DNA from 3 places in the Comamonas antarctica genome. Region 1 is predicted to be linked to each of the others. Evidence: riboswitches for the same ligand, from Rfam matches in the RefSeq annotation. Region 1 holds a riboswitch; each other region holds the start of a gene.
The links. Region 1 has a riboswitch for cobalamin ahead of HUK68_RS21510 (TonB-dependent receptor). Riboswitches for the same ligand answer to the same signal wherever they lie in the genome.
Positions count from the first base shown of each region.

Region 2: another riboswitch for cobalamin. It lies ahead of HUK68_RS19770 (ABC transporter substrate-binding protein); the one in region 1 lies ahead of HUK68_RS21510 (TonB-dependent receptor).
Region 3: another riboswitch for cobalamin. It lies ahead of HUK68_RS12215 (TonB-dependent receptor domain-containing protein); the one in region 1 lies ahead of HUK68_RS21510 (TonB-dependent receptor).

Region 1 covers NZ_CP054841.1:469,977-479,916, reverse strand. Annotated here, with positions in the region: gene HUK68_RS21535 (ATPase) at 1-301, opposite strand, end outside; gene HUK68_RS21530 (hypothetical protein) at 336-590, opposite strand; gene HUK68_RS21525 (ABC transporter ATP-binding protein) at 694-1,476, opposite strand; gene HUK68_RS21520 (FecCD family ABC transporter permease) at 1,473-2,561, opposite strand; gene HUK68_RS21515 (ABC transporter substrate-binding protein) at 2,569-3,576, opposite strand; gene HUK68_RS21510 (TonB-dependent receptor) at 3,584-5,662, opposite strand; cobalamin riboswitch at 5,782-6,063, opposite strand; gene HUK68_RS21505 (hypothetical protein) at 6,269-6,760, shown strand; gene HUK68_RS21500 (DNA-binding protein) at 6,854-7,237, opposite strand; gene HUK68_RS21495 (nucleotidyltransferase domain-containing protein) at 7,248-7,877, opposite strand; gene HUK68_RS21490 (hypothetical protein) at 8,061-8,537, shown strand; gene HUK68_RS21485 (DUF6152 family protein) at 8,598-8,972, shown strand; gene HUK68_RS21480 (DUF6644 family protein) at 8,978-9,451, shown strand; gene HUK68_RS21475 (class I SAM-dependent methyltransferase) at 9,512-9,940, shown strand, end outside.
Region 2 covers NZ_CP054841.1:67,281-77,220, forward strand. Annotated here, with positions in the region: partial or broken gene HUK68_RS19760 (ABC transporter ATP-binding protein) at 1-117, opposite strand, end outside; gene HUK68_RS19765 (FecCD family ABC transporter permease) at 192-1,226, opposite strand; gene HUK68_RS19770 (ABC transporter substrate-binding protein) at 1,261-2,271, opposite strand; cobalamin riboswitch at 2,397-2,624, opposite strand; gene HUK68_RS19775 (GNAT family N-acetyltransferase) at 2,699-3,184, shown strand; cobalamin riboswitch at 3,221-3,431, shown strand; gene cobW (cobalamin biosynthesis protein CobW) at 3,593-4,648, shown strand; gene cobN (cobaltochelatase subunit CobN) at 4,648-8,460, shown strand; gene HUK68_RS19790 (magnesium chelatase ATPase subunit I) at 8,457-9,521, shown strand; gene HUK68_RS19795 (vWA domain-containing protein) at 9,551-9,940, shown strand, end outside.
Region 3 covers NZ_CP054840.1:2,637,270-2,647,209, forward strand. Annotated here, with positions in the region: gene HUK68_RS12215 (TonB-dependent receptor domain-containing protein) at 1-1,568, opposite strand, end outside; cobalamin riboswitch at 1,755-1,985, opposite strand; gene HUK68_RS12220 (DUF904 domain-containing protein) at 2,144-2,359, shown strand; gene HUK68_RS12225 (cell division protein ZapA) at 2,356-2,727, shown strand; gene HUK68_RS12230 (hypothetical protein) at 3,198-3,773, opposite strand; gene HUK68_RS12235 (CsbD family protein) at 3,878-4,096, opposite strand; gene HUK68_RS12240 (sensor domain-containing protein) at 4,458-6,947, opposite strand; gene HUK68_RS12245 (cyclic di-GMP phosphodiesterase) at 6,944-8,230, opposite strand; gene HUK68_RS12250 (sulfite exporter TauE/SafE family protein) at 8,481-9,191, opposite strand; gene hemN (oxygen-independent coproporphyrinogen III oxidase) at 9,342-9,940, opposite strand, start outside.

The DNA of each region.
Region 1 (9,940 bases):
CCCACAGCGTCAGCGCTGGGTCCAAAGCGATTCCCTGCAACAAGGCCGGCATGTCCAGTTGCTTGTCGAGCCCAAACGTCTGCAGGCTGGTCTTGATCCGCGCGAGCACTCGGGCAGGCGCTCCCGTAATGCCGAAATCCCGAAGCGGCAAAAACCCGTCCGAGGCATTGAGGGCCTTCTCCAACTCGTCGGCATTGACGAAGACGCCGATCCACTGCGGCTTGAGCTCGGACATGATGGTGCTCTTGCCCGATCCATTCGGTCCTGCCAGCACCCGCAGGCGCGGCTGTGCCGAGCGCATGGCGGGAGACGGCGCGCGTCCGGCGCGCGCAGCTTTACTTGACACGCTTGAGGATGGTGCCGGGCTTGACGCGCTTGCCGATCGGGAGATTCATCAGGACCGTGACGCTGCCGTCGAGCTTGCGTTCGACGACCTGGCCGCTGGCGGTCTTCACGGTGACCGCGCCGGTATGCCTGAGCGTATTCCAGTACGCATCATGACCCGCCTTGGCGGCAATCGCGGGGATGCGTCGCTCGGCGATCTGCATTCCGCGTTCGGTCAAAATGGTGGGTTGGGGCTTGGAAGACATGGTGTGTGACTTGGCGTATGGGATCCAGTCTATCAGGCCAGCATAAACACCAGGGTGCAGTGCGCTGATCCAGCCCCGCAGGTCTTCCCGCGGCTGCGGGTGCTCACCCGTGAATTGCCTCGGGAGTGAAGCTGATGCGCGTCCGTCCCGTGCCCGGATGGATGTCGACCTCGGCCGCCACGCCGTAGACCTGCTGCAAGCGGGCCGGCGTGAGCACCTGGGCCGGTTCCCCCTCGGCCACGATGCGGCCCTGGTCGAGCAGCACCAGGCGGTCGCAGTAGTGCGCGGCGATGTTGAGGTCGTGCAGCGCCACGATGGCACTGAGCCGCTGGCGCCGCAGCAGGCCCATCACCTCGAGCTGGTGGCGGATGTCGAGATGGTTGGTGGGCTCGTCGAGCAGCAGCACCTGCGGCTGCTGGGCCAGCGCGCGCGCCAGCAGCACGCGTTGCTTCTCGCCGCCCGACAGCTCGGCCAGCGAGCGGTCCACGAGCGCGCCGGCACCCACCTGGCGCAGGGCTTCGCGCACGATGGCCTGGTCCTGCGCGCTGTCGCGCGCCCAGCCCGCCTGGTGCGGGATGCGGCCCAGCATCACCAGTTCGGCCACGCGGGTGTCAAAGGCCGGCGCCGATTCCTGCGCGAGCACCGCCACCTGGCGCGCAAACGCGCGCCCCTCGATGTCCGCGACGTCCTGGCCCAGCAGCAGCACGCGGCCATGCGTGGGCGGCAACACGCGGTAGAGCATGCGCAGCAGGCTGGACTTGCCGCTGCCGTTGGGCCCGATCAGCCCCACGCATTCGCCACGCGCGAGCGCGATGCTCGCGCCGTCGACAATGCGGCGCGCATGCACCTGCCACTGCAGTTCGCGGCCTTCGAGCACAGCGCTCATGCCGGCCTCCCGCCAAAGCCCGTGTGGCGCAGCAGCATGCCCACGAAAAACGGCCCGCCGATCAGGGAAGTGAGCACGCCCGCAGGAATCTCGGTGGGTGCGAGCCAGGTGCGCGCCAGCAGGTCCACCAGCACCAGGAAGATCGCCCCGCCCAGCGCCGCCACGGGCAGCACGCGCCGGTGGTTGCTGCCCACCAGCATGCGCGTGATGTGCGGAATCACCAGGCCGATGAAACCGATGGCGCCGCTGACCGCGACCATGGTGCCGGTCAGCAGCGAGACCACGATGAACAGCCGGCGCCGCAGCCCATGCGTGTTCACTCCCAGCGTCATGGCGGTTTCCTCGCCGCTGCCCAGCGCATTGAGCGTGCGGGCCTGCAGCAGCAGCCAGGCCAGGCTGGCCGCCAGCACCAGCGCCGGCAGGCCCAGTTCCTTCCATTCGGTGCCGGCCAGCGTGCCCAGCGTCCAGGTCATCAGCGCGGCCGCGAGTTCGCGCTGGCCCGAGGTCAGCGTGATCAGGCTGGTGAGGCCGACCAATACATACCCCACGGCCACGCCCGACAGGATCAGCCGCGTCGCATGGATGCGCCCCTGCACCTGCGCCAGCGCATAGACCAGCAGCGTGGCCGCGAGCGCGCCCGCAAACGCACCGGCCGTCAGCGCGTAGCTGCCGGCCATGGCCAGCGTGCCGTAGGCCAGCACCGAGACGGCGCCCACCGAGGCGCCGGACGACACCCCCAGCAGATAGGGATCGGCCAGCAGGTTGCGCACCATGGCCTGCATGACCACGCCCACCACGGCCAGGCCCGCGCCCACCAGCGCCGCGAGCAGCACGCGCGGCATGCGGATCAGCCAGACGATCTGGAACTGCTGTACCGACCAACTGGTCTGCACCGCAGGTTCGATGCCGGCGGCTTGCAGCAGCTGCGCCGCGGCAATGCGCCAGACCGTGGCGGGCTCGATGCTCACCGTGCCCCAGGTGATCGCGAAGGTGAGGGCAGTTGCCAAGATCGCTGCCAGCACTGCGCACCAGAGCGCGATAGGCCAGCGCCGCGCTGGCGCAAGAAGAGGGTGTATAGGCTGCATGGGTGGCTCAGGGTTTGGCGGGGGCCATCAAAGCCGGATGCATGGCGGCCGCCAGGTCCCGGGCGCGTGCGATGTTGCGCGGGCCCGGCGTGGCCTCGGCATAGCTCAGCACGAAAAAGCGCTGGTCGCGGATCGCATCCACCTGCGACAGCTGCGGCTTGCGCCGCAGGAAGTCGATCTTGCCCTGCGCGTCGGGCACGCCATAGTCGACGATGACGATCCATTCGGGGTTGCGCTCGACCACGTCCTCCCAGTTGCCCCGCGGCCAGTTGCTGGCGATGTCGTCGAAGATATTGCTGCCGCCCGCGGCCTCGATGATGGCCTGCGGCATGCCGAATCGGCCCGAGGTGGTGGGAATGTCTTCGCCGCTGTCGTAGACAAACACGCGCGGGCGCTGCTGCACGCCTTGCGTGCGGCGCTCCAGTGCGCGCAGCGACTGCTCGAGCCGCTCGATGCGCGGCTCGGCCTCGTCCTGCACGCCAAAGATGCGCGCCACATTGCGCAGGTCGGCCAGCGTGTCGTCCATGCGCACGCGCGTGCGCGGCCCCACGCGGATGCAGGACTCGGTCAGCACATAGCTGGCAATGCCGTAGCCCGCGAGCAGCTCGGGTGTCACCTCGCCCGGGCGAAAGCCATAGCTCCAGCCGGCAAACACGAAGTCGGCTTTGGCATCGATGATGGACTCCATATTGATGCCCTTGCGCGACAGCACCGGCGCGCGCTCGAGCTGCGCGCGGAACACCGGATCGATTTCCTTGTCGGCCGGGATGCCCGCCGTGCCCACCAGCCGGTCGCCCAGCCCCAGGTACAGAAACATCTCGGTGATGCCGACGTCATAGGTCACCGCGCGCTGCGGCACCTGGGCAAATGCCACGGGCTTGCCGCAGACGTCCACGGTCACGGGCGCCACGGCGGATGGCGCCGCAGGTGCCGGCGCGGCCGGACTCTCCCGCCGCGAGCAGGCGCCCAGCGCCAGCACCAGCGCCGTTGCAATACAAAGAGAAGCTTGGCGCATATGCATCTCAGAAGCGGAAGTTGGCGCCCAGCTCGAACTGCCGGCCCGCGCCGACCAGGAACTGGCTGCCGTAGGTGGCGTTCGCGTAGAAGCGGTCGGTCAGGTTGCGCGCCAACAGGCTGAAAGTGGTGTGGGCATTGAACTGCCAATGCAGCGCCGCGTCGAACAGCGTGTAGCCCGGCACCGCGATGGTGTTGGCGTTGTTCGCATAGCGCTGGCCCACGTGGCGCGCGCCCAGCGAGGCCTGCCAGGCCTGCAGGCGGTAGTGGGCCCAGAAGTTGGCGGTCTGTCTGGCCACGCCTGGCGGGCGATTGCCGGCGCGGTTGCCACCGGCTTCAAGCAGCGTGTCGAAGTGCGCGTCGGTGTAGCTGGCGTTGCCTTCGAAGCGCAGCGCGGCGCTGGCGCGCAGCACGCCGGTCAGCTCCACGCCCCGGGCCGACTGCGAACCGCCCTGTATCGAGATCGCGGGCCGGTTCGGATCGCGCGTGACGATGTCATCCTTCTGGATGTCGTAGACGGCCAGCGTCCATTCGCCGCGCTGGTCCGGGAGCTGCTGCTTCATGCCCAACTCCAGCTGCCGGCCCTGGCTCAGCCTGAAATCGCGGTTGGCCAGGTTCAGCGTGAGCAGCGTGGTCACGGGATCGTGGCCGCTGCTGTATTGCGCATGGAGGCTGGTGCGCGCATCGAGCTTGTAGCTCAGGCCCAGGCGCGCCGAAGTGCCGCCCAGCTTCTTGTCGAAGGGCGTGCCCGCGACCCGTTCGGCACGTTCGAAGTCGTAGGTGTCGCGGCGCAGGCCGGCGAGCAGCAGCCACTGCTCGGACAGCTTCCATGCGTCTTCGAGATAAAGCGCGTTCTGGCGCAGTTCGGTCGCCGACTTGGCCAGTGTCGGGTCGGGGCTGATCCAGCGGCCAGGCTGCGGATGGAAGGCCGAGACCACCGAGGAGCCGCCATAGGGTGCGTTGTTGCCGAGCTCGAAGCTGGCTTTGGAGACGTCCCAGCCCAGGGCAAGCTGGTGCGCGCCCAGCGCCAGGTCCACGCCGAAACGGTTGCCGGTCTGCTCCAGGTCATGCAGGATTTCCAGGTAGTCAGAGCGGGCCACGGTGCTGGCCGCGGGGTGGTACGCATAGGCTTCGATATTGCGCCAGCGGCGGTCGGTCTGGAGATGGAACAGGTCGTTGCGCACGGTGATGGCGTCGGTCGCGCGCCAGCGCAGCCTGGCGCGGAGGCGGTCCTCTTCATAGCGGATGATGCTGTCGCCGGCGTTGTAGTTCTCGCCGCGCAGTGCCTCGACCACGCGGCCGTTGAGGCCGGGCGTGCCCCAGTAGCGCGTGGGATTTTGCAGGCTGTGGTCGGCCATCAGGTCGATCTGCAGGTCGCTCGAGGGCTCGATGCGCAACGTGCCCATGAACTTGCCGCTGCGCGAATCGTCCAGCGCGCGCTCGCCGTCGCTGCGCTGGCCATGGACATCGAGGCGGTAGCTCACGATATCGCCCAGCGGGCCGGTCGCGCCCAGGCCGATGCGTGCCGTGGCGTCGGAGCCCCCGGAGACCATGGCTTCATGGCTGGCAACGCGGCTGGGCTGCTTGCGCACCGCGTTGATGGTCGCGCCCAGGGTGCCGCTGCCGTACATCAGCGAACCGGGGCCGCGCAGCACCTCGAGGCGCTCGTAGCCCCAGCTGTCCGAGGGAGAGGAAATGGTGCCGGCGGCAATGGCCGCGGACAGGCCGTCTTCGGCCACCCCCACCGAGTTCACGCCCGCGAAACCGCGGCTGCCGAACGCCAGGCCGCCATTGCCGGGCGAGGCGCTGGAAGTCAGGCCCACGGTACGGGTGACGGCCTCGGCCACGCCGTGGTCGCCGCGTTCGCGCACCTGCTCGGCCGACACGCCGTCGATGCTGGCGGGTGTGTCCTGAATGGAGAGGCCGGTGCGGCTCGCGGTCTGCGCCGGCAGTGTCAACTGTTCACCGGGGTATTGCGGCGCGGCAGCGACGCGAACTTCCGGCAGCGAGGGCTGCGCCAGGACCGGCGCGCAAAGCAGGGCCGCGCACAGGGCGACGGGACGGAGAGCGAAAAATGGGCGTTGCATTGGTCAAACAGGTAGGACCATCTGTTGTGACAGCAACGCGCGCGGCTCTCCCCGCATGGGCAGCCGGCTTCGCGCCGCTGTCTGCACCCCGCAGACGGTCGGCTCGGCGCATGCTGGAGCATGCGCAAACGCGCCAGGCCGGTATCCGGGCTCACAAGGGGCGGAAAAGGCTTTCCGCCAGCGCCGCGTCTTCCCAGGCCCGCCGCGCATCTGCTGTTGCAGACCACGTAGAGGCCCAGTGACGGCTTGCCGGGCTGGAGTCCAGCCGGCAAGCGATTGGCGTTGTCGCTTGCTTACCGTTGCGGGGGCAGCCGGGGAATGGGCGCATTGCTGCGGCCTTCACCCCGTTCCCGTTTACTCTGCATGCAAGACATGCAGACACCTGGCGCACGGATGCCCCGTGGATCACGGGGCTCGCGGATTATAGGCAGAGGGCCGTGCAGGGTGGCGCGCGTGACGCGCTGGCGCCCCGCGCGCGCATCGGCGGGAAAACTTGCCCGCGCCTGCGCAATGACCATTTCTCCAGAGGCAAAGAAGCGCGCACGCCAGCAGAGCTGTGTAAAAAAACAGTAGACTTTGGACTTGATCGCTTCCAGAAGTCCGCACATGTCCGTTGAACCCGAGCACGAAGACGTTTCGATCTTCGAAGACCGCCTTTGGCACCACAAGGGCTGGATGGCCCGCGTCATCAAGAATGAAGACGACGACGGCTGGGCCGTGGCAATGACCCAGGACGGCCAGGCCGAGCCGGCGCTGGTCGGTCCCTGGACCATGGGCCGGGACAAGAAGAGTCCCAAACCCCTGGACATGTCGGCCTTCAACACGCTGGTGAAGACGGCCAGCGAAGTGATACGCCGCAACGAGCAGCACCAGGCCGCGCTGCTGCACAAGGACATCGAGATCGAGGTCCGCGGGCGGCGCGTGACGGTGGCGCTCGATATCGAGCCCGATGAGGACAACCCGTCCGCGACGCTCACCGCCACCGATGCCGAGGGCAGCGAGCTGGCCAGGATCCGGGTCCGGCCCGACCATCGCCTCACGCGCGCGTCTGCCGAGCGCTGGGCCGAGGCCGGCTACCCGCGCGCCCGGGAGGAGTGAAGCGTCAACCAGGCCGTTGCGGCCGCTGCACTTCGATGCGCGAGCAGGTTGACCGACATGGCGCGACGAGTTTCGCCCGCGCGCTATCAGTGCTCAGTCCAAGCGCCATTCCGGATGCTGGGCATGCAGCCACTGCCGCGTGTGTGCGAGCAGCTTGGCGGCCGCTTGCAGGCAGGCTTGCAAGCTGGCATCGGAAATCGGATCGCCTTCATAGTCGTTGACATTGCGCTGGCGGCGCAAGGCGTCGAGCAGGATCAGGTCCTGCTTGTCCACGCCCAGGGTCTGGTCCAGCGTCTGGATCGCCGTCTGATGGTGGCCGGGCTGGCTGGTGGACGTGCGCCAGCCATGGGCCCACAGGCCCAGCATGGCGCATTGCATCACGCACTTGTAGGCGGCATCGAATCGGTTGCCGGCACTGATCTGCGCCACCTGCGCATCAGCCAGATTGCGCTGCGCCGCCTGAAGCAGCTTGGTCATGCCCCCGGGATCAGGCGGATGCGCCTGCAGGCGGCCGATGGCCTGCAAGTTGTTCAAGCCCATGGTCATCCCCCTGTATCCAGAGTTTGGGTTTGCGCAGCAGTTCGCGCACGAAGAGATCGCCCGCTTGTGCCTTGGCCGCCAACTCCTGCGGCGTCCAGACCACCGGGTTGATCTCGCGGCCCAACTGCGCATGCAGCGGGTATACGGCCTGAACGACCGCCACGAAGTCCGGCGTTCCCACCAGCAGCAGATCGATATCGCTGTGCTGATGCGCCGTGCCGCTCGCCATGGAGCCATAAACGAACGCCAGCCTGATCTGGTCGGCCAGCGGCTCCAGGGCCGTGCGCAGCGCCGCCGCCACGCCATGGGTCTTGCGGAACATGGCTGCCAGTTCCGCAAACAGCGGGTGCTGGACGTTGGCGCTGTAGCGTGCCTGGTTGCCCTGGTTGCTGCGCAGCAGCAACCCGGCCTGGGCCAGCTTGGCGAGCTCGCGCGTCAATGTGCCTGCGTGGCTGCCGGTCAGCCGTGCCAGTTCGCGCAGGTGCAGACTGCTGCCGGGCTGCAGCAGCAACGCCGCCAGCACCTGCTGGCGCAGGCTGGGAAACAGCAGATCCATGGCTTGCTGGGTGTTGCTCATAAGGCTATGATTGTTGCCTTTTAGGCTTCATCTGGCAAGAGGGCCCGCAGTTGCCGGATCCGGAATTTCTTCAGGCCGCAGTTCAGAACTCCTGCTTTTGTCCTACGCACGGTCGCGCTTTCGCGCATCGACAGGCGGCGCCATGTGGTCAAGGATGGTATTTTGACCTGCATTGAAACCATCATGAAAAACACCGGCCTTCTGTACTCTGCCCTGATTGGCGCGGTCGCCAGCGCGCGCTCCATGACACCGATGGCCACCTTGTCGGCGGCGCGGCTGCTGGGGAAATCCACGCCGGGCAAGCTGGCGCTGCTCGATCGCCCCCTGTTCCGCTTCGGCGCTCTGTTCATGGGCGCGGGCGAGCTGGCCGGCGACAAGATGAAGACCGCACCTGACAGAACCGTGTTCCTGGGCCTGCTGGCCCGCGTCGCGAGCGCCGGCATCGCGGGCGCGGCGCTGGCGCCCAAGGGCCGCGAGCAAGCCGGAGCGGTGGCCGCCATTGCCACCGCGGTGCCGCTGGCCTATGTGACCCTCGACGCACGCAAAAGCGCCATGAAGCACATCGGCCAGACGCGCAGCGGCCTGATCGAGGACGCGCTCATCATTGCCGGCGGCATTGCCGTCGTGGCCCTGGCCTTGGGCGCGCAAGGCCGGCGCTAGCCAACCCGTTGCCAAGGAGTCGCCATGTCCTGTTTCCGTTCTGTATCCCGCAGGAACCTCATGACGCAAGCCACGCGTTTGCTGTTGGGCGCCGCCCTGGTCTCGACCGCGCATGTCGCGCTGGCCCACCATGGCTGGTCCTGGGCCGAAAGCGAGCAGATGACGCTCGAAGGCCGGATCGCGCAGATCTCCATGGCGCCGCCGCATCCCACGCTGGTCGTCGTGGCGGCTGACGGCGCGCGCTGGCAGGTCGACCTGGGCAACCCGGCCCAGACCGAGCGTTCCGGCTTCCAGGAGTCGAGCGCCCGGGTGGGCGATGCCATCACCGTGCGCGGCAACCGCGACCTCGATCCGCAAAAGCGGCACATGAAGGCGGTGCGCATCACCATCGATGGCAAGAACTACGACATGTATCCCGAGCGCCTGAAGCATTGAGCGCCATGGAGGGGCTGTTGGACAGCCTGGCCGCCTGGCCGGGAGCGCTCTGGCTGCGGGGTTCGGGCACGGCGTATCTGTTCCTGAACGCGGCCCATATCCTGGGCCTGGGTTTGCTGCTTGGCGCCATCGTGCCGCTGGACCTGCGCCTGGCGGGACTGTGGCGCAATGTGCCTTTGCCGGTGCTGCTGCCGTTTTCCAGCCGGGCCGCCGCCGCCGGGCTGGGCCTGGCCGTCGCCACCGGGCTGTGGCTGTTCACGGTGCGCCCGCACGAGTATCTGGACAACGCGGCATTCCAGTTCAAGCTGGGACTGCTGCTGCTGGCCGTGGGCAATATCGCCTGGCAGCATGCGAGCCCGGCCCTGGCCCGCAGCCTGCGCGATGGCACGCTCTCCACCGGACTGCGCCTGCGCGCCGCGGCCTCGACCCTGCTGTGGTGCGCCGTGCTGCTGGCCGGGCGCTGGATTGGTTTTCTCTAGGCGGGCTTGAAGCGCGCGCGGCGTGCCAGACCCGGGCGCTGCCGTATGCCATGATGTGGCATGACCGAGCATTCCGAAGACCTGCAACAGATTGCCGCCCGCACGCTGGCGCACTACGAACAGCATGCGCAAAGCTTCTGGGAAGGCACGCGCGACCACGACGTCAGCCAGAACATCGCCGCGCTGCTCACGCACATCGACGCGCCGCCGCCGTTCGACCTGCTGGATTTCGGCTGCGGCCCGGGGCGCGACCTGCGCAGCTTCGCGGCGCTGGGCCACCGCGCCGTGGGCCTCGAAGGCGCGCCCCGGCTGGCGGCAATGGCGCGCGCGCACAGCGGCTGCGCGGTGTGGGAGCAGAGCTTTCTGCAGCTGGAACTGCCGGCGCAGCGCTTCGACGGCGTGTTTGCGAACGCCGTGCTGTTCCATGTGCCCAGCCAGGCGCTGCCCCGGGTGCTGGGCCAGTTGCACGCCTGCCTGCGGCCGGGCGGG
Region 2 (9,940 bases), 240 kb from region 1:
GAGCAGCACTTCGCCTGCGCTGGGCGCGAGGATGCCCGCCAGCAGCCGCAGCAGCGTGGACTTGCCCGAGCCATTGGGCCCGATCAGCCCCAGCATCTCGCCGGGCCGCACTTCGAGATCCACGCCTTCGACGATGCGCGCGCCGCGCGTGGCCCAGCCCAGGCCGCGCGCCTGCAATGCCGCGGGCGCGCTCATGTGCGGCCTCCGCGGCCCTTGAGCAGGATGGCGGCAAACACCGGCGCGCCCACCAGCGCGGTGATGACGCCGATCGGCAGCACCTGGCCTGGAAGCAAGGTGCGCGAGATCACATCGGCGGCAATCAGGAAGATCGCACCGATCAAGGCGCTGGCCGGAATCAGCCGGCGGTGGCGCACGCCGACCAGAAAGCGCGCGGCATGCGGAATCACCAGCCCGACAAAACCGATCGCGCCGACGATGGACACCATCACCGCCGTGATCAGCGCCGCGGCCAGCAGCAGCACCAGCTGCACGCGCCGCACCGGCACGCCCAGCGCGGCCGCGGATTCGCTGCCGAAGGTGAACGCATCGAGCGCGCGCGCATGCCACAGGCAGACCGCCAGGCCCGCCACGGCCACCGCCGCCGTGAGCAGCGTATCGCTCCAGCGCACGCCGCTCAGGTTGCCCAGCAGCCAGAACATGATGCCGCGCGCCTGTTCGGCGCTGCCCGACTTGGTGATGATCAGCGAGGTCAATGCATTGAACAGCTGCGAGCCCGCGATGCCGGCCAGCACGATCTGCGCGCCATTGCGCAGGCCGCCGCTGCCGGCCGCATGCGCGAGCAGCGCCACCAGCGCGAACGCGCACACGGCGCCAAAGAAGGCGCCGGTGGTCATGGAGATCGCGCCCGCGCCCAGCCCGGCCACGGACACCAGTACCGCGCCCGTCGAGGCGCCGGCGGAGATGCCCAGCAGATAGGGTTCGGCCAGCGCATTGCGCAGCAGCGATTGCAGGATCACGCCCGAGATCGCCAGGCCCGCGCCGCAGCTGGCGGCCACCAGCGCGCGCGCGAGGCGGTAGTTCCAGACAATGCCCTGGTCGATGGGATCGACCGGATACCCGGCGCCCGCGAGCTGGTTGGCCAGCACCTGCCAGACCACGCCGGGGGCAATCGAGGTTTCGCCAATCGCCACGCCAAGCAGCACGGCCAGGGCCAGCAGCGCCAGCGCGGCGCCGGTCAGCAAAAGAATGCGCACGATCGGATGCATGGGAAAGAGGCGGCGCCAGGCCACCGGATGCTGCTCAACGCGCCCGCGCCTGCAGCTTCAGCGCCGCCTGCGCGATCTGCTCCATGCCATCGACCATGCGGATCGAGCCCTGCAGCGCATCGGCGTCGACGATCACGATGCGCTCGTTCTTCACCGCGTCCATATGCCGCGTGACCGGGTCCTGCTTCAGGAACTCGAGCTTCTTGCGGTAGTCGTCGGCGGGAAAGCGGCGGCGGTCCATGCGCGCGATGATCAGGATCGACGGGTTGGCCCTGGCAATGGTTTCCCAGCCCACCGTGGGCCACTCCTCGGCCGAGCCCACGATATTGCGCAGGCCCAGCGTCTGCAGCATGTAGCCGGCCACGCCCTTTTGCCCGGCCATGTACGGATCGATGGCCAGATCGGCGCTCGAAAACCACAGCGCGGCCGTCAGGTCCTTGAGCTTCGAGCCCTGCAACTGCGCCACGGCCCTGGCCTGGCGCTGCTTGAGTTCATCGACCAGGGCCTTGCCACGCGGCTCGACATCGAAGATCTGCGCCAGCTGCTGCACGCTCTTGTAGAGCGCATTGACGTCATAGGCCGCGGTGCGCGTGCCGTCGGCGCCGCTGAGATTGTTCTTGCCTTCGCAGTCCGACGGCATCGCATAGCTGGCAATGCGCAGGTCATGGAACTGCTCGCGCGTGCCGACCACGCCCTCCTTGCCGACCATCCACTCGAACTGCGACACCACCAGCGCCGGGCGCTTGCCGATCACGGCCTCGAAGCTCGGGTCGTTGTCGGCCAGGCGCGGCACCTTGTCGTTGATGGCCTTGAACTGCGGCTGCACGGCGTTGAACCACAGCGCGGTGCCCGCCAGCTTGTCGCCCAGCCCCAGCGCATAAAGCATCTCGGTGCCGGCCTGGCCGATGGTCACCGCCGATGCGGGCGCCTTGTCGAACGTGAGCGTGTAGCCGCAGTTGTGCAGGCGCAGCGGGTAGTCGGTGGCATTGGCCGCGAGGGGCGCGGCGGCCAGCAGCAGGGACAAGGCAAGGCGTGGCATCGGCATCGGGTCGGTCTTTCCAGAAAAGGCAGGAGTTTTCCGAAAGCCAGCAATGCACGATGGCGCCTGCCGCGGCATGCGGCACGGCGGAGTCCAAGCCATTGGTCGCTTCCCGGACACCCCGCCGGCAATGATCATTTCCTTCCTCGGCAGGTCTCCTGACTGGCAAGTCGCCGCTGGCGCGCCGCCTTCCCGAACCTGCGTTCAGTGGCATGTGGCGCGCCCGCTCGTTGCCTACAGTTGCGGGGGCAGTTCCATTGCATGGGCGCCCGGGTCTTGCAGACGGGGCGCTCTGGATTCCCTCATGCGGCTTTTTGACGGCGGCATGTCCTTGCGGAACCGGAGGTGGGGGTTAATGTAGCTGAACCCGTTTGCCCCGAGCCGGTCGAAGGGGGTGAACCCGACAAAATAGAGATGCCCTAGAGTTTCTTCCATGCCCATCGACACCGTTCATGCCTGCGCCCCCGTCCTTGATTTCCTCCAGCAGGCCCGCGCCGAGATGTTTGCCGGCCGCCTCGACACCTGCGCGATGGCGCCGGATCTGCGGGACTTCGAATCCACCTACACCCAGGGCCACGGCCTGATGCTGGCCGCCCATGAGCCCGCCCTGGGCATTGTCGGCACCATTGCCTGGCGCGCCTATGACCATCGCTTTGCGCAGCTGGACTTTGCCGGCCGGCGCGTCGTGGAGGTGGTGCGGCTGTATGTGCGGCCCGCGTGCCGGCGGCGCGGCATTGCCGATGCGCTGTTCGCGGCGCTCAAGGAACAGGCGCGCGCGCAGGGCATCGAGGTGCTGTATCTGCATACCCACCCCTTCCTGCCCGGCGCCGAGGCTTTCTGGCAGCGCCATGGCTTCGAGGTCCTCTGCCGCGATGCCGATCCGCAATGGCAGACCATCCATATGCAATGCGCGCTGTAATGCCCTGCGCCGGGGAGATCGCCGACCGGCTCCTATAATCGCCGCACCCGTACAGGAGTCCCGGGCCGCAGTCGCGGCCGGGGTGAAACGGGAAGACCGGTGACCTCCCGCGCGGGAGCATTCCGGCGCAGCCCCCGCTGCTGTAAGCCTGACAGACACATCTCGACGCCACTGGGCCGCGGCCCGGGAAGGCGGTGTGCGCTGGACGAAGGCAAGCCAGAATACCGACCTGTACGAATGCCGTTGTCTGCCACGGGGTGTGGCGGCGAACGTTCCGCGGCCGCGCCTGCGCGCTGCCGCGCGCGTCGTCGCCCGTCTCCCGCGCAGCTTTTGTACCCTTTGTGCTGGACCGCGCCGGGCATTGCCTGCCTTTCGCGTCGCCGGCATGGCCTCTTCCCGGAGCACTCAATGAAGCACCTGCCAAAAATCCCCGCGACCATCGTCACCGGCTTCCTGGGCAGCGGCAAGACCACGCTGCTGCGCCATATCCTCGAGAACGCGGGCGGGCGCCGCATTGCCGTCATCGTCAACGAATTCGGCGAGCTGGGCATCGATGGCGACATCCTGCGCAGCTGCGGCATCGGCTGCGACGAGAACGGCGTCGAGCAGCAGGGACAGCTTTATGAACTCGCCAACGGCTGCATGTGCTGCACCGTGCAGGAAGAGTTCTACCCGGTGATGCGCGAGCTGATCGCGCGGCGCGACGACATCGACCATATCCTGATCGAGACCAGCGGCCTGGCGCTGCCCAAGCCGCTGGTGCAGGCCTTCAACTGGCCCGAGATCAAGAACGCCTGCACCGTCGATGCGGTGATCACCGTGGTCGACACGCCCGCCACCGCCGCAGGTCAGTTCGCGGCCAATCCGGCCGCGGTCGATGCCCAGCGCCGCCAGGACCCGAACCTCGACCACGAATCGCCGCTGCACGAGCTGTTCGAGGACCAGCTGCTGTCGGCCGACCTGGTGGTGCTGACCAAGCTCGATCTGGCCAGCAGCGAAGACCGCGCCAGGGTCGAAGCCATCGTGCGCGAGGAAGTGCCGGCGCAGGTGAAGATCGTCGCCGCCAACCAGGGCAAGATCGATCTGGGCGTGGTGCTGGGCCTGTCCAGCGCGTCGGAAGAAAGCATTGAGCAGCGCCAGAGCCACCACAGCCATGACGACGACCACGACCACGACGATTTCGACTCGATTGTCGTCAAGCTGCCCGAAGTCGAGCGCGAGGCCTTGCTGGCCACGCTCGAGCGCATCGTGGCCGCGCACCAGGTCTACCGCATCAAGGGCTTTGTCGCCGTGCCGGGCAAGCCCATGCGCCTGGTGGTGCATGGCGTGGGCACGCGCTTCGACAGCTATTTCGACCGCCGCTGGGCCGCGGGCGAGGCGCCGCAGACGCATCTGGTGCTGATCGGCCACGACCTCGACGACACCGCGATCCGCGCCGAACTCGCCACGCTGGGAGCGCGCTGATGCATCTGCTTGCCGTCCAGCCCGGTGGCTTTGTCGACGACGAAGCCTTTGTCTCCAGCCTGGGCCAGACCCCGGCGCAGCTGGTGTTCCTGAGCGCGGCCGACACCACGCTGGCGCTGCTGGCCGAGGTCTATGGCCAGCTGCGCGGCGGCCCGGACGGCGAGCAGTGGCCGACAGTGCGCCTGGCCAATCTGATGCACCTGCGCCAGCCGGCCTCGGTCGATCTGTATGTCGACGAGGTGCTGCAGCACGCGCGCGTGATCGTCATCGATCACCTGGGCGGCGAAAGCTACTGGCCCTACGGCACCGAACGCATCCGCGAGATCTGCCGCAGCAAGGGCATCGAGCTGGTGATGTTCTCGGGCGACACCACCGAAGACCTGAACCTGCTGCAAAAAAGCACCGCCTCGATGGAGCAGTGCCGCAGCCTCTGGCGCTATCTGCGCGAAGGCGGCGCGGCCAATGCGCGCGAGCTGTTCCGCTACCTGTGGCACCAATTCCTCGGCGGTGCCCGGCCGGCCTTGCCACCCCAGCCCCTGCCGGCGGTCGCGGTCTACCATCCGGAACACGACGCCGCGTCCGTTGACGCCTGGCAGCAGCCCGGCGCCTTGCAGTGGATCGACGGCGCGCCCGTGGTGCTGATCGTGTTCTACCGCGCGCATCTGCAGTCGGGCAACACGCAGGTGTTTCGCGCGCTCGGCGAGCAACTGCTGGCACGCGGCATGAACCCGCTGCCGCTGGCCCTGCTGTCGCTCAAGGACGCGGCCTGCATGGCGATGCTGCACCAGCTGTGCGACCAGCAGCAGGTGGCACTGATTCTCAACACCACGTCGTTTTCGCAATCCTCGCTGGAAACACCGGGCGACCATGCGCTGGCCGGCGACATTCCGGTGCTGCAGGTCATCATGTCGGGCGCCAACGAGCAAAGCTGGCTCGAAGACGCGCATGGCCTGCAGCCGCGCGACATCGCCATGCATGTGGCCATGCCCGAAGTCGACGGCCGCATCATCACGCGCGCCATCAGCTTCAAGGGCCGCTCGCACCGCAGCGAACTCACGCAATCGGATGTGGTGCAGTACCAGCCGCATGCCGAACGCCTGGGCTTCGTCGTGGACCTGGCCCAGCGCTGGTGCCGGCTGCGCCGCAAGGACAATGCCGACAAGCGCCTGGCGCTGATCCTGGCCAACTACCCGACCAAGGAAGGCCGGCTGGGCAATGGCGTCGGGCTCGACACGCCGGCCTCGGTGGTGCATATCCTGCAGGCGCTGCAGGCCCAGGGCTACTGCGTCGACACGCTGCCCGCCGATGGCGATGCGCTGATGCGGCAGCTGCAGCAGGGCATCACCAACGACCCCGATTCGTGGGCGGTGCGCCCCGCGCAGCAAAGCCTGGCGCTGGAAAGCTACCAGGCGTTCTTTGCGAGCCTGCCCGCAGCCAATCGGCAGGCGGTGCTGGAACGCTGGGGCGCGCCCGAGGCCGACCCGATGCTGCGCGCAGGCCGCTTCATGATTGCCGGGCTGCGCTGCGGCCAGGTGTTTGTGGGCATCCAGCCCGCGCGCGGCTATCAGCTCGACCCTGCGGCCAGCTACCACGACCCCGACCTCGTGCCGCCGCACTACTACCTCGCGTTCTACCACTGGCTGCGCTCGGCCTGGGATGCCGATGCGATGGTGCATGTGGGCAAGCATGGCAATCTCGAATGGCTGCCGGGCAAGAGCGTGGCGCTGGCCAACACCTGCTGGCCCGACCTGGTGTTCGGGCCGATGCCGCATCTCTATCCCTTTATCGTCAACGACCCGGGCGAAGGCACGCAGGCCAAGCGCCGCGCGCAGGCGGTGATCGTCGACCACCTGATGCCGCCGCTCACGCGCGCCGAGAGCTATGGGCCGACGCGCGACCTCGAACGCATGGTCGACGAGTACTACGACGCGATCACCATGGACCAGCGGCGCGCCGGATTGCTGCGCCGGCAGATCCTCGAGCATATCCTCGCCCACGACCTGCACCAGGACCTGGGCGTGGCCGCGCCGCGCGGCGCCGAAGAAGAGCAGTTGCTGCTCAACAAGACCGATGCCTATCTGTGCGAGCTCAAGGAAAGCCAGATCCGCGACGGCCTGCACATCTTCGGCCAGTCGCCCGCGGGCCGGCTCGAGCGCGACACGCTGCTGGCGCTGGCGCGCCATCCCGTGGGCAACGGCCAGGGCGCGAACGCCAGCCTGATTGGCGCGCTGGCCGCCGATCTGCAACTCGGCGCCGATTTCAATCCGCTCGATGCCGCCTGGGAAGCGCCCTGGACCGGACCGCGGCCCGAACTGCTGGCGCAGATCGATGCCCAGCCCTGGCGCCACGCCGGCGACACGCGCGAGCGGCTGGAGCTGCTGGCGCTCGACTGGCTGGAGCGGCCGCTCGAAGATCTGCGCGCCCGCCACGCCGCCATGGCCCAGACGCTGCAGGTGCTCGAACGCGTGCAGCGCGATCTGCGCCCGCGCCTCACGGCCTGCGGCGAACAGGAGATCCTGCAGCTGAGCCGCGGCCTCGAGGGCCGCTTCGTGCCCGCGGGCCCGAGCGGCGCGCCCACGCGCGGCCGGCCCGATGTGCTGCCCACCGGGCGCAACTTCTTTTCCATCGACACGCGCGCCGTGCCCACGCCCACCAGCTGGACGCTGGGACTGCAGTCGGCGCAGCTGCTGATCGAGAAATACACGCAGGAGCATGGCGACTACCCGCGCACGCTGGGCCTGTCGGTCTGGGGCACGGCCACCATGCGCACCGGCGGCGACGACATCGCGCAGGCCTTTGCGCTGCTGGGCGTGCGCCCGAAATGGGCCGACGGCAGCTGGCGCGTGGTGGATTTCGAAGTGCTGCCGATGGCGGTGCTGGGCCGCCCGCGCGTCGATGTGACACTGCGCGTGTCGGGCTTCTTCCGCGATGCGTTCACCAATGTGATCCGCCTGTTCGATGCGGCGGTGCAGAAGGTGGCCGATCTCGAGGACGAAGACGCGGACACCAACCCAATCCGCGCGCGCGTGCTGCTCGAAGCGCAACAGCTGCGCGCACAAGGCCTCGACGCCAAGGCCGCGCGCCACCAGGCCGGCCTGCGCGTGTTTGGCGCCAAGCCCGGCAGCTATGGCGCGGGCCTGCAAGGGCTGATGGACGGCAGGAACTGGGAAACCGACGAGGACCTGGCCACGGCGTTTCGCAACTGGGGCGCGTATGCCTACGGCCAGAACGACCATGGCACGCCACTACCCGAGACTTTCGTGCGCCGCCTCGGCGCCATGCAACTGGTGGTGCAAAACCAGGACAACCGCGAGCACGACCTGCTTGACTCCGACGACTACTACCAGTTCCAGGGCGGCATGGCCGCGGCCGTGCGCCATTACAGCGGCCAGCAGCCCGCGCTGTATTTCGGCGACCACAGCAACCCGCAGGCGCCGCGCATGCGCACGCTGCAGGAGGAGATCAGCCGCGTGGTGCGCGCGCGCGTGACCAATCCCAAATGGATCGACGGCATCAAGCGCCATGGCTACAAGGGCGCGGCCGAGGTCGCGGCCACGGTCGACTATCTGTTTGCGTTCGACGCCACGGCGCGCGTGGTGCGGGGCGACCAATATGCGCGCGTGACCGATGCCTTTGTCGCCGATGCCGCCACGCGCAGCTTCCTGCAGCAGCACAATCCCGCGGCCTTCCACGGCATCTGCGAGCGCCTGCTCGAAGCCATCCAGCGCGGGCTGTGGCAAGACAGCGGCGACTACCAGCCACTGCTCGAACAACAATTGCTTGAAGCCGAACAGCTTCTGGAGAACCGATGACTTTCCCCCCGGCCTTTCCCTTTACCGCCCTGCAGGGCCAGCAGCCGCTGCAGACGGCGCTGCTGCTGGTGGCCGTGGACCCGCTGCTCGGCGGCGTGCTGGTCGAAGGCCCGCGCGGCACGGCCAAGTCGACCAGTGCGCGCGCGCTCGCCGCGCTGCTGCCCGCGGGCCGCTTCGTCAACCTGCCGCTGGGCGCGACCGAGGAGCAACTGGTCGGCACGCTCGATCTCGAAGCCGCGCTGCAGGGCAGCCGCGTGCAGTTCCGCCCCGGCCTGCTGGCCCAGGCGCACCAGGGCATTCTCTATGTCGACGAAGTCAATCTGCTGGCCGACGGCCTGGTCGATCTGCTGCTCGATGTCAGCGCCAGCGGCATCAACCGCGTGGAGCGCGACGGCGTCTCGCACCAGCACCCGGCGCGCATCGCGCTGATCGGCACCATGAACCCCGAGGAAGGCCAGCTGCGCCCGCAATTGCTCGACCGCTTCGGCCTGTTCGTGCAGCTGGACAACGTGCCCGATGTCGCCACGCGCAAGGCCATCGTCAAGACGCGCATGGCGTATGACGCCGACCACGAGGCGTTCGCAGCGCAATATGCCCAGGCGCAGCAGGCGCTGGCCCGGCGCGTCGCGACGGCGCGCGCGAGCGTGGCTTCGCTCGACTGGTCCGATGCCGTGCATGAGCAGGTTGCCCAGCTGTGCCAGCAGGCGGGTGTCGAAGGCGTGCGTGCCGATCTGGTGATGCTGCGCGCGGCGCGTGCGCACGCGGCGCTGGCCGGCCGCAGCGAGGTGACGCAGGCCGATGTCACCGCTGTGGCGGAACTCGCACTGGCGCACCGGCGCAGCCAGGCGGGCGACGCAAGCCAGGCTTCGCCGCCGCCGCCGTCGGAGCAACAGCCTGCCAGCACCCCGCCCCCGCCGACTGCCGCATCGCAAGCTGACACTGGCAATGCGCAGAGCCCTGGCGAAAGCCAGTCGGAACATTGGGGCGCCCTGCCCCCGCCCCAGGCCACGGGTCTGCAGACCGTCAAACCGCTGAAGGCGCTCGCGCCAAAAAAAGCCTGACGCGTCCTGCGCTGGCCGGCCAGGCCAGCGTGGGGCGCGGCAGCAATACCGCGCGCAAGGGCCGCCGCGACGCTGCGCCCGGCCAGCAGCTGGACTGGATCAGGACCCTGCTGCGCAAGGGCCCGCGGCGTCTGCAAGCGGGGGACCTGCGCTATCGGCCGCAGCCCCGGGGCAGCAGCACGCTGCATTGCGTGCTGCTCGACATGTCGGCCTCCATGCTGCGCGGCGAAAAGCTCGCACTGGCCAAGGGCTGCCTGCTCGCGCTGACGCAGGACTTCTACCGTCGGCGCGAGCATCTGGCGGTGATTGGTTTCTCGGGCCATGAGGCCCGGCTGCTGCAGGCGCCGGGCAAGGCCGTGGCCTTCAACGCCGGCTGGATCCAGCCGCTGCGCGGCGGCGGCGCGACGCCCGTGGCGTCG
Region 3 (9,940 bases), on a different replicon from region 1:
CCGCCCAGCACGCGGGTGTTGGCGGCATCGTCGTAACGGCGCGCGCTCCACTGCACATCGGCAGCCCACTGCCAGCCGGCAATGCTGCGGCTTGCGCCCAGCGTGCCGAACTGGCGCGGGCGGCGCGCCAGGTACAGGCCGGTGGCGCCATCGCGCGCCGCGTTGAAGTCCAGCGACGCATGCCAGCGTGTGCCGGCGGCATGGGTGGAACCGGCCAGCGTCACGCCCTGGTATTCGGCCTGGGCGACACTGACATAGCAGCCTTGCGAACTCGCACAGCCGCGCGCACCGGTCTGGAACGATACCTGGTCGCTGATGCGGTTGCGATACGCGGTGGCGGAAAACGCGTCGCGCCCGGCCTGGTAACGCAGGCCCAGTTCCAGGTTGCGGCCGTTTTCCGGGGTCAGCGCGGCGCTGCCGTAACTGCTGAAACGCTGGAAGAGCGTCGGCGCGCGAAACGCCGTTGCCGCCGTCGCCGTCGCACGCCACCGCGGCGTGAGATCGTAGCCATAGCTCAGGCTGCCGGTGTTCTTGCCGCCGAACTCGCTGTCATCGTCATGCCGCAGCTGGGCCTGGAGGTGCTGCGCGCCCGCATGCCACTGGTAGCCGAGTGCGAGCGCGTTCTGCGCGCGCTTGCGGTCGATGGGCGCATTCTGCAGCGCGTCTTCGCGCCGCTCCAGCGTGGCCGAGAGGCTCTGGGCGCCCAGGCGCCACTGGTTCTGCCACGACAAGCCGCGCAGCTGCGTGGTGGTCAGATAGGGCGTGGGCGTGGTTTCATACCGGTCTTCCGACGTGTTCAGCGCCAGCTGGCTGCTCCAGCGCTCGCTCCACTGCGCGCTCCAGTCCAGGCCCGCAGCATGCATGCGGTGCTTTGCGCGGTCATCCACGCCAAGCCGCGGACTGTTGTCGTAGGCCGCATCCATGTCGCTGGCCAGCAGCGAAGCACTCAGCCGGTGGCGCGCATCGATGCGCCAGCCCAGGCGGGCCGCGCCCGACAGGCTGTCATAGCCGTCGCGGTCAGGGTTGCGGCTGGGGCGCACGTCGAATCCGTCGCTGCGCTCGCTGGCGATATCCAGCGCATAGTCCCAGGCCTGATGCACGCCGCTGATGCCGGCTTGAGCGCGCCGCGTGCCGTTCGAGCCCAGACCCAGCGACAAGGACCCTGTCGGTGCCTGCTCGCCACGGCGCGTGAAGATCTGCACCACGCCGCCCATCGCATCGGAGCCGTAGATCGCGGCCGCGGGTCCGCGCAGCACTTCGATGCGATCGATCATGGCCAGCGGAATGCTTTCCCAGCTCGGGCCGCCGCTGCCGCTTTGCGAGGAAAAGCGCACGCCGTCGATATAAACCGCGGTATAGGCCGTGTCGGCGCCGCGCAGCATCAGGCTGGTGGTGTTGCCGATGCCGCCATTGCGCACCATCTGTATGCCTGGCACGCGCACCAGCAGATCGGCGACCCCGGTGGCGCCACTGGCCTCGATGGTCGCGCGGTCGATCACCGACAGGTCGGCCAGCAGTTGCTCGGCGGACTGCGGCGCGCGTGCGGCCGTGACCACGGTTTCGGTCATGGCCGGAACCTCACCCCAGGCCTGCGTGCCCGAACAGGCGATGGCAAGCGCCAGGGCGCAGCTGCACGCAGCCAGAGGCGCTGCCGTGCCGGAAAAAGCGTGAAGCATGAAAATCAACATGAAGCCACCCGGCGCCGACCTCCCCGTCGGCAAATGGGTTTAAAGCGGTCCGCGTCGCAGGCGACGGCGGGCCACACCTCGTTGGCCGGTATCCGGGCTGGGCGGAGCACACTCTTGCAGGCCTTCCCAGCGCAAGGCCAGTGGCAGTGAAGAAGAGGCGAGCATTGGAAACACTCATCCGCTGACCGTTGCGGGGGCAGCGCAGGCACGGAACGCGGGCGCGCATTCCTCCCTGCTTCCCGTTGAACTGCGTGCCTGCGAACCAGGCACATGAGCACCAACGGCGGCCATTGTAGCCGCGCCCTGCCGCACGGGGTTTCGCACACCCGGGCTCGTACTGGGCACACTGGGATGGGATGCTTGTAGGACAACGGAGAAAACGCGCATGGAACCACTCCCTGTGCTACTGTTTCTTACGTTCATCCAGGGCTACAGGTTCTACAATCGGTCCGTCTATGTCTGCCCCGTCACCCCTCGACCTTATCTCCGACCGCGTGGAGCGACTTTTGTTGCGCCACGAGGAGCTCCAGCGCACCAACGCCCTGCTTGCCGAGCAGGTTGCAGCCTTGACCCAGGAGCGCGATTCGCTGCGTTCGCGGCTGAGCGCGGCGCGGGCCCGCGTCGATGCGTTGATCGAGCGCCTGCCCAGCAACGAAGGGGCCGGCGCATGAAGCAGCTCGATGTCCAGATCCTGCACCAGAACTACCTGCTGAGCTGCCCCGAGGGCCACGAGGAGCGGCTGCTTGAAGCGGTGGACCGTGTCAACGACACCATGGGCCGCATCCGCGACGCCGGCAAGGTGCGCTCGCGCGAACGCGTGGCCGTGCTGGCTGCGCTCAACATGGCCTTCGACATCGTGACGCTGGAGCGCAGACCCGCGCCCGCGGCTGCCGAACCTGAACCCGTGCCTGAAACCAGCGCGGAAGACGAAGCCTGGGCCCAGGCGGCAATGATCCAGCAGCAGGCCGATGCGCAACGCATCGTGGCCCTGCTCGAGCGCCTCGATCAGGCGCTTGAAGCCGACGCGCAACTGCTGTAAAAATTTGCGCCTCCAGCAGTGGGGTCGGACCATCCAGATTACAATGAAGACGTCTGCAAATCTGCTGGGCTTTATATTTCCTTGAACCAATGCTCATTGAGCCCGGGCTTGGTACATCGCTTGGTGAGCGTGATCGTCTCGCGTCAGATGAACCCAACGTCAAGCTGCCCTTGCCCACCTGAACCCCGGTTCAGGATGCCGGTCTGGTGGAATTTGCAGACACCAACATGAATGACGGCCCGCAGGGCCGTTGCTCCGCGGAGTTCTTTTCTGGAGAGCCGCTGCTTTCAAAGCCTGCTTCTGGAAATCCGTTGTTTTGAAAAGTCCGCTTGTTGCGGACTTTTTTTTGCCTGCGATGCAAGTCAGGCGCGACAAAAAGCCGCAGTTCCCGGCGAAGGAAACTGCGGCTTTTGCGCCTGAAATCAGGCTGTCAGCCCTGGGCCGCGAGCGGCCCGGGCCTGCTCATCCACTCACTGGCCGTGGATACGCTTGGCATCGGCCACGCACTTGTCCTTGACGTCGCCGCTCAGGGCATCGCAGCGCTCGCGGGCTGCCTTGTACTCGGCTTCGCGCACGTTCTCGTTGGCGTCCTTGCGGGCTTCGGAGACATCGGCGGCGCGCTTGGTGCCAGAGACGTTGCTTTCGTTGCGCGCCTCGGAGACCTTGGCGGCTTCGAGAGCCTTCACATGGGCGGCCTTGGCGTCCTTGACGCAGACGTCCTTGGGGTTGCCCTTCAGGTCGTCACACTTTTCCTTGGCGACGTCGTAGTCGGCATCGGCCTTGGCCTTGGCGACATTGTGGCGATGGCGCTCGCTGGCATCGCGGCGGTACTCGAGTTCGGCTTCGGCGACCTTTTCGCGGCCCTTGGCTTCCTTCTCGCACACATCCTTGGCATTGTCCTTCAAGGTGTTGCACTGGGCTTTGGCCGCCTTGTAATCGGCGCTGATCTGGTCCTTGGCGGCCTTGTGCTCTGCGGGAGTCACCGCAAACACCGAGGACATGCAGGCGACAGCGAAGACAGCGGTAATTTTATGCTTGAATTTCATGATTATCTCCTTATTTTCGTTTCCAGCGGATCACGGCGAAAATGGATTATTTTTGGTTTTGCCGTTTGAAACCGCGAGTTAATGAATTGGTATTGTCAGGCCGTTTAATCGTCGAAACGGAAATCGGGATTGCGGGCTTGCCAGTCCTTCAACTGGTTCTCCGCCTCTTCCTTGACCAGACCCTGGCGCTCCTGGATGCGGCCGATGAACTGGTCTCGCTTGCCGGCAACGACATCAAGATCGTCATCGGTGAGCTTGCCCCATTGCTCACGGATCTTGCCCTTGAATTGTTTCCAGTTTCCTGCAACTCGATCTTCGTTCATACAAAATCCTTTTTATATTAGCGAGCCGGTCACCCAGCCCGCTGTTTCAAAACACATTCACTCGAAAGCGAAATGTGTAGTTAATGTATGACGGGTTTCAACGGCGCATTGTGGGAAAGGAAGTTTTGACGCAGTCGGCTTTTGCCTACAGCCGATTTAAATGAAATCAACCGAAAAATACAGACAATAGCTGGAATTGATTGATATCGAGCGATTGTGGAGCCTGGCCGCTTGCAGAAGCGGCATCGATACAGGGCATTACCCGCGCCGCAAATCAGTTGCCGGTGGTGGGCAAGCCCAGTTGCCCGGGCCCTCGCCACCCGCTTGGCGTGACGACTCTGCAGGCCGTCCGCAGCAGCCGTTATTGCCGCTCAGCGCTGCCGCCTTGCAGGTCCACCTCGGCGCCGCCGTGCAGCGCGGCGCGCCAGTCGTCCTCCACCAAGACGCCCAGCTCGCTCATGCGCGCACCAAAGGCATCGGGCGGCAACCCGGGAGAACACAGGAAACCCTGGAAGAAATGGCAATGCAGCGCCCGCAGGCAGTCGCGCTGCTCCCCCGTCTCCACGCCTTCGGCAACGACCTCGGTGCCCAGGGCCTTGCCCAGGCTGATGATCGCACTGACGATGGCGCGGTCGCCTGCGTCATGCGGCAGGCCGCGCACGAAGGACTGGTCGATCTTGATCTTGGCGATCGGCAGCTTCTTGAGATAGCCGAGGCTGGAGTAGCCGGTGCCGAAATCATCGATGACCAGGCCCACGCCCAGATCGGCAATCGAGCGCACGCGCGCCGCCATCTCCTGCGCGTCCTGCAGCAGGATGCTTTCGGTCAATTCCAGTTCCAGCAGATGGGAGGGCAGGCCATGGTGCGCCAGCAGCGACCGAAGCCGCTCGACGAAGTCGGGCTGGCGGAACTCCAGTGCGGACACATTGACCGACACCTTCAGCGGCAGTCCCTTTTCGCTCCAGCGCGCAGCCTCGCGGATCGACTGCTCGAGCACCCAGGCGCCCAGCGTGACGATGTAGCCCGACTCCTCGGCCATGGGAATGAAGACCCCGGGCGACACCACGCCGAAATCGGGATCGGTCCAGCGCAGCAGCGCCTCGGCGCCCACGATCCGGTTGCTGCCGATATGCACCTGCGGCTGGAAGAAAACCGCCATGCGCCCGTGCTCGAGCGCCTGGCGCATCGCATGCTCGAGCTTCATGCGCGACAGCAGCCCCGAGTTCATCTGCGGCTGGTAGAAGCTGTAGTGCCCGCGGCCGCGTTCCTTGACGCGGTACATCGCGGTATCGGCCTGCATGATCAGTTCATCGAGCGTGTGGCCATGGCCTGGATACTGGGCCACGCCGATGCTGCACTGCACCGAGAATCCGATTCCGTCCAGCAGGAAGGGGCGCAGCATCTCGCGCAGGATGCGCTGCGCGACGCTCGCGGCCAGGGCCTCGTCGCAGCCCTGCAGATAGAGCACGAACTCATCGCCCCCCAGCCGGCTGAGCATATCGTCCGAGCGCAGGCAGGACAGCAGGCGCTCCGCGACCAGCTTCAGCACGCGGTCGCCGAACTGGTGGCCCAGCGAGTCGTTGATGATCTTGAAGTGGTCGAGATCGATGAACAGGATGGCAAACACTTCGCGCGTGTCCGCGGCCCGCTCGATGGCCTGGGCCACATGAGCGGCCAGGCTCAGGCGGTTGGGCAGCCCGGTGAGCGCATCGCTGAAGGCCAGCTCCTCGATGCGCTGTTGGGCCTGCTGCTGCTGCGTCAGGTCGCGCATGAAGCCGATGGTCTGGAACACCACGTCCTGCGCATCGCGCAGCGCCACCCAGGACAGGCGCACCGCGCAGCGCTGCTGCGCGCCCTGCTCCAGCCAGAGATTGCCCTGCCAGAAGCCGCCGCTGCTCCACTCCTGGGCCGCGGCGCCGTACCAGTTGGCCGGTGCGCTGCAGCCGAACATCTCGCGCACGCTGCGTCCGGCGACCTCGTGGTCGCCCATCAGCCGCAGGCACGCGGGATTGGCACGCACCAGCCGGTGCCCGGCATCGGCAATGAAGATCGCGTCAAGGCTGCAGTCGAACACGCGCGCTGCCAGCTGCAATCCGGCCTGGACCTCGACTTCGCGCGTGATGTCGCGGTAGGTGTGGATCCGGCCCACGGGCGCGCCGCGCTTGAGCTGGGGCACGGAGCGGCGCTCGATGATCTTCCCGCCTTCGAGCGCCAGCACGTCGGTGCTGTCGATCAGCGGCTGGCGCCGCAGTTCCTCGAGGCGCAGCGCATAGCCCTCGCGGTCCAGCACCTTGGCGGCCATGTAGTCGAGGATGGAGGCATCGTTGCGCTCCACCAGCATGTGCCGGGGCAGGTCCCAGATCGCCGCCAGGCGGTGGTTGAAGGCGCGGATGCTGCCGTCCTGGCTGCAGACCAGCATGCCGTCGGCCGTCGAATCCAGCGTGGCGCGCAGGTCGGACAGCAGGCCTTCGAGTTCATGCTCGGTATGCGCCTGCTCGCTGCGGTCCAGCATCGTCAGCAGCAGCCAGCCAGAATCGCTGCCCGAGGGGCCGGCAATGCGCTCCAGGCGCTGTTCGACCGGACGCAGCAGGCCATCGCGGCACTGCACCTGGGTCAGTGTCTGCGAGCCCGTCTGCCACTGGCTCGCATCCTCCCAGAGGCACAGGTCCTGCGGCGTCGCGGCCAGCGCCTGCACCGGCATGCCATGCATGGCTTGGCGGTCGTAGCCCGAGAGCTTCGCGGCCGCGCGGTTGGCAAAGCGGATGCACAGCGTGTCTTCGTCGATCAACCACACGGCTTCGAGCAGCGCATCGAGAGTCTGGTGCCAGAAAGCTTCGAACGGATGGCTCATGCTGCGCCCGCCTGCGCATTGCCGGGCTCCACCGCACGTTCGAAGAAATAGCAGATACGCTGGCGCGGCGAGAGATAGCTCAGCACCTCGCGCGGCAACTGGTCGAGGCGCAGGCTGCGCCGGATGCTGATCCCGGCGCACTTCTCGAGATCCAGCGGCTGCGCCAGCGCTGCCGGCACGCTGGCGTCGTACACCAGCACCTCGGGCTTGAGCGGACGCGAGCTGTTGACCGATACCACCATCGCGTAACGCCCATCGGCGAGCTGCACCACCGAGCCGGGCGGATAGACGCCCATCATGCGGATGAAGGCGCGCAGCATCACGGCGTCGAAGCGCTCGCGTTGCTGGGAGTACAGCGCGGACAAGGCCTCGTGCGGGGTCTGGCCGGTCTGCGCATGCTCGGGATTGCACTGGCGGTCATAGGCGTTGACCAGGCACAGCACCTTGCCCGCCGGGCTCAGGTCCTCGTCGATCAGGTGCAGCGGAAAGCCGCTGCCGTCGGCAAATTCGTGGTGCTGGGCAATGGCCGTCAGCACCTCGCTGGATGCCCCCATGCCCATCGCCAGAGCCACCGAATCGCCCACATGGCGCTCGTATTGCGCACGCGTCGGCAAAGGCGCCCCGGGCGCCGAGTCCTTGCCTATGTCGTGCAAGAGCGCTGCCATGCCCAGCTCCTGCAACTGGGCGGCACCCATGCCCAGCGCCTTGCCCAGCAGCAGGCTCAGCACGGTGACGTTGATCGGATGCTCGGCCTGGCGGTTGCCCGAGGTTTCGGACAGCAGCCGGATCACCAGGTCGCCCGTGGGCAGCACATCCTGCAGGTAGCTCTGCACCATGGCGCCGGCGCGGGCCATGGCCTGCGCCGGTTCGGTGGCGGCATTGGCCTGGAGCTGCAAGTAGTCCTGCGCGGCAGCGCGATAGCGTGCATCGCAGCACTGCCAGCGCTGCGCGCTGCGCGCCGGCGCTGCCTCGGGCTCTGGCGCGGCTGCATCCGAAGCGGGAGCCGGGAGTTGCTGCGCCTCCACACGCGCATCGATGGTCGCATGCGCATCGGAGACAGCATCGGCAATGCCGGCATCCGCAGCTTCGGAAGCAACGATGTCGCTGCGGTCGGGAAAATAACGGATGGCATCCAGCCCGAGCGCCTGGACGGTCTGGAGCTGGCTATCGGAGGCAATGCGAAAGCTGTTGACGGGAAAAGGATGGCGCATCCAGCCGACTTCCAGCTGGATGTACATGCCTACGCGCAAGGCTTGCGGATTGATCAGGACAGATGAGTTCACACTGAAAGCGTACTGTACAAAAGGTTGCACAACTGCCCGTTTGTTTCGACGATTATCGCCAGTTCTTGAGGGGTGGGCGTGGCTTTGCGATAGTGTGCAGCTTTTTTGCACCGGGCCAGGCGATCATGCGCCAGTTGAAGGAACCCGCGAGACAGGCGTCAGCGGGGCCACTGATGGGGCCTGATGCAGCACCGCGCTGCCCGGCATTGCGCTGCCCGGCATTACGCTGCCCGGCATTGCGATGCCCGGCCTAGCGGCACCAAAGCGAAGGCTTGTAGACCAGGTCCATCCACAGCGCCCAGGCGGCCACGCCAAACAGCAGCAGCCCTGCGGCGCGGCTGCCCCAATGCGCGCGCAAGCCATTGAGCCGGCCGCGCAGACGGCCCCAGAGCCAGGGGGCGGCCAGCAGCCAAAGCCCGCTGCCCAGCGCAAATGCCGCCATGGACAACGCACCCGCCAGCGCCCCGCCGCTGAGCGCGGCCACGAGCAGCGCCGAATACAGCAGGCCGCAGGGCATCAACGCCCAGACGAAGCCCGAGGCAAAGCTGCCTCCCGGCGCCGCCACCACGGGCTGCACGCGCCGCCACAGCGCGCGGCCCGCGCCTTCGATCCATGCTGGCTGGCGCGCCTGCACCATCATCAGGATGCCCCAGAGCATGATGCCCAGATGCATGAAGGTCCAGACCGGCTGCATGGCCGTGGTGCGCATATTGAGCCAGGCCAGCCCTTCGACCGCGACGGCGGCCAGCGCGCCCAGGCTGGCGTAACCTGCGACCCGGCCCGCGTGAAACAGCGTGCCGCGCAGCCATAGCCGGCTGCGCCGGCCATGCACCTGCACCACGCTGCCCCCCGTGGCCCCCGCCGACGTGACCACGGCGCAGGGCGCGGCGCACATGGCAAGGCAATGCGGGCCGCCCATGAGGCCCATCACGGCAGCAGTCCAGATCAGGCTAAGCAACATGGTGGCAGGAAAGAGGGGTGGAAAGACGGCGCTGCGGCCGTCCAGGCTGCGGCCAGCTTAACCTGACGCGCGGCAAAAAAACCTAGGGATGCTTTGCACAAACCTCGCGAGCCGTGCTGCCAACAGCCGCAGGGATTTGTGCAGAGGTACCTAGATGATGCGTGAAAACCGTGCGCGGTTGCGGTCGGCCTGCAAATAGCGGTCGAACGTCATGGCTACTGCGCGCACGAAATACCAGCCCATCGCGGTCACGCGCAGGCTTTCGGCGTCGATTTCCACCATGCCCTGGGACTGCAACTCGGCCAGCATCTCCAGTTCGGCTGCGAAATAGCGCCGCGAATCGATCAGCCAGGCCTGGTCCAGCGCCTCGAACAGCACTTCGCCCTGGCACATCAGCGCCATGATCACGGCGCGCCGGATCAGGTCGTCGCGGCCCAGCGCCAGCCCGCGCACCACGGGCAGCCGGCCCTGGTCGAGGAAGTCGTAGTACTCGTCGAGGTCCTTCGCATTCTGGCTGTAGGTCGCCCCTACCCGGCCGATGGCCGAGACGCCCAGCGCAATCAGGTCGCAGTCGGGCTGGGTGCTGTAGCCCTGGAAGTTGCGGTGCAGGCGTCCCTGGCGCTTGGCCACGGCCAGCGCGTCCGTGGGCAGCGCGAAATGGTCCATGCCCACATAGACATAGCCGGCCTGCTCGAAGCTCTCCAGCGCGCGCGCCAGCATCGCCAGCTTGGCGGCCGCGCCCGGCAGCG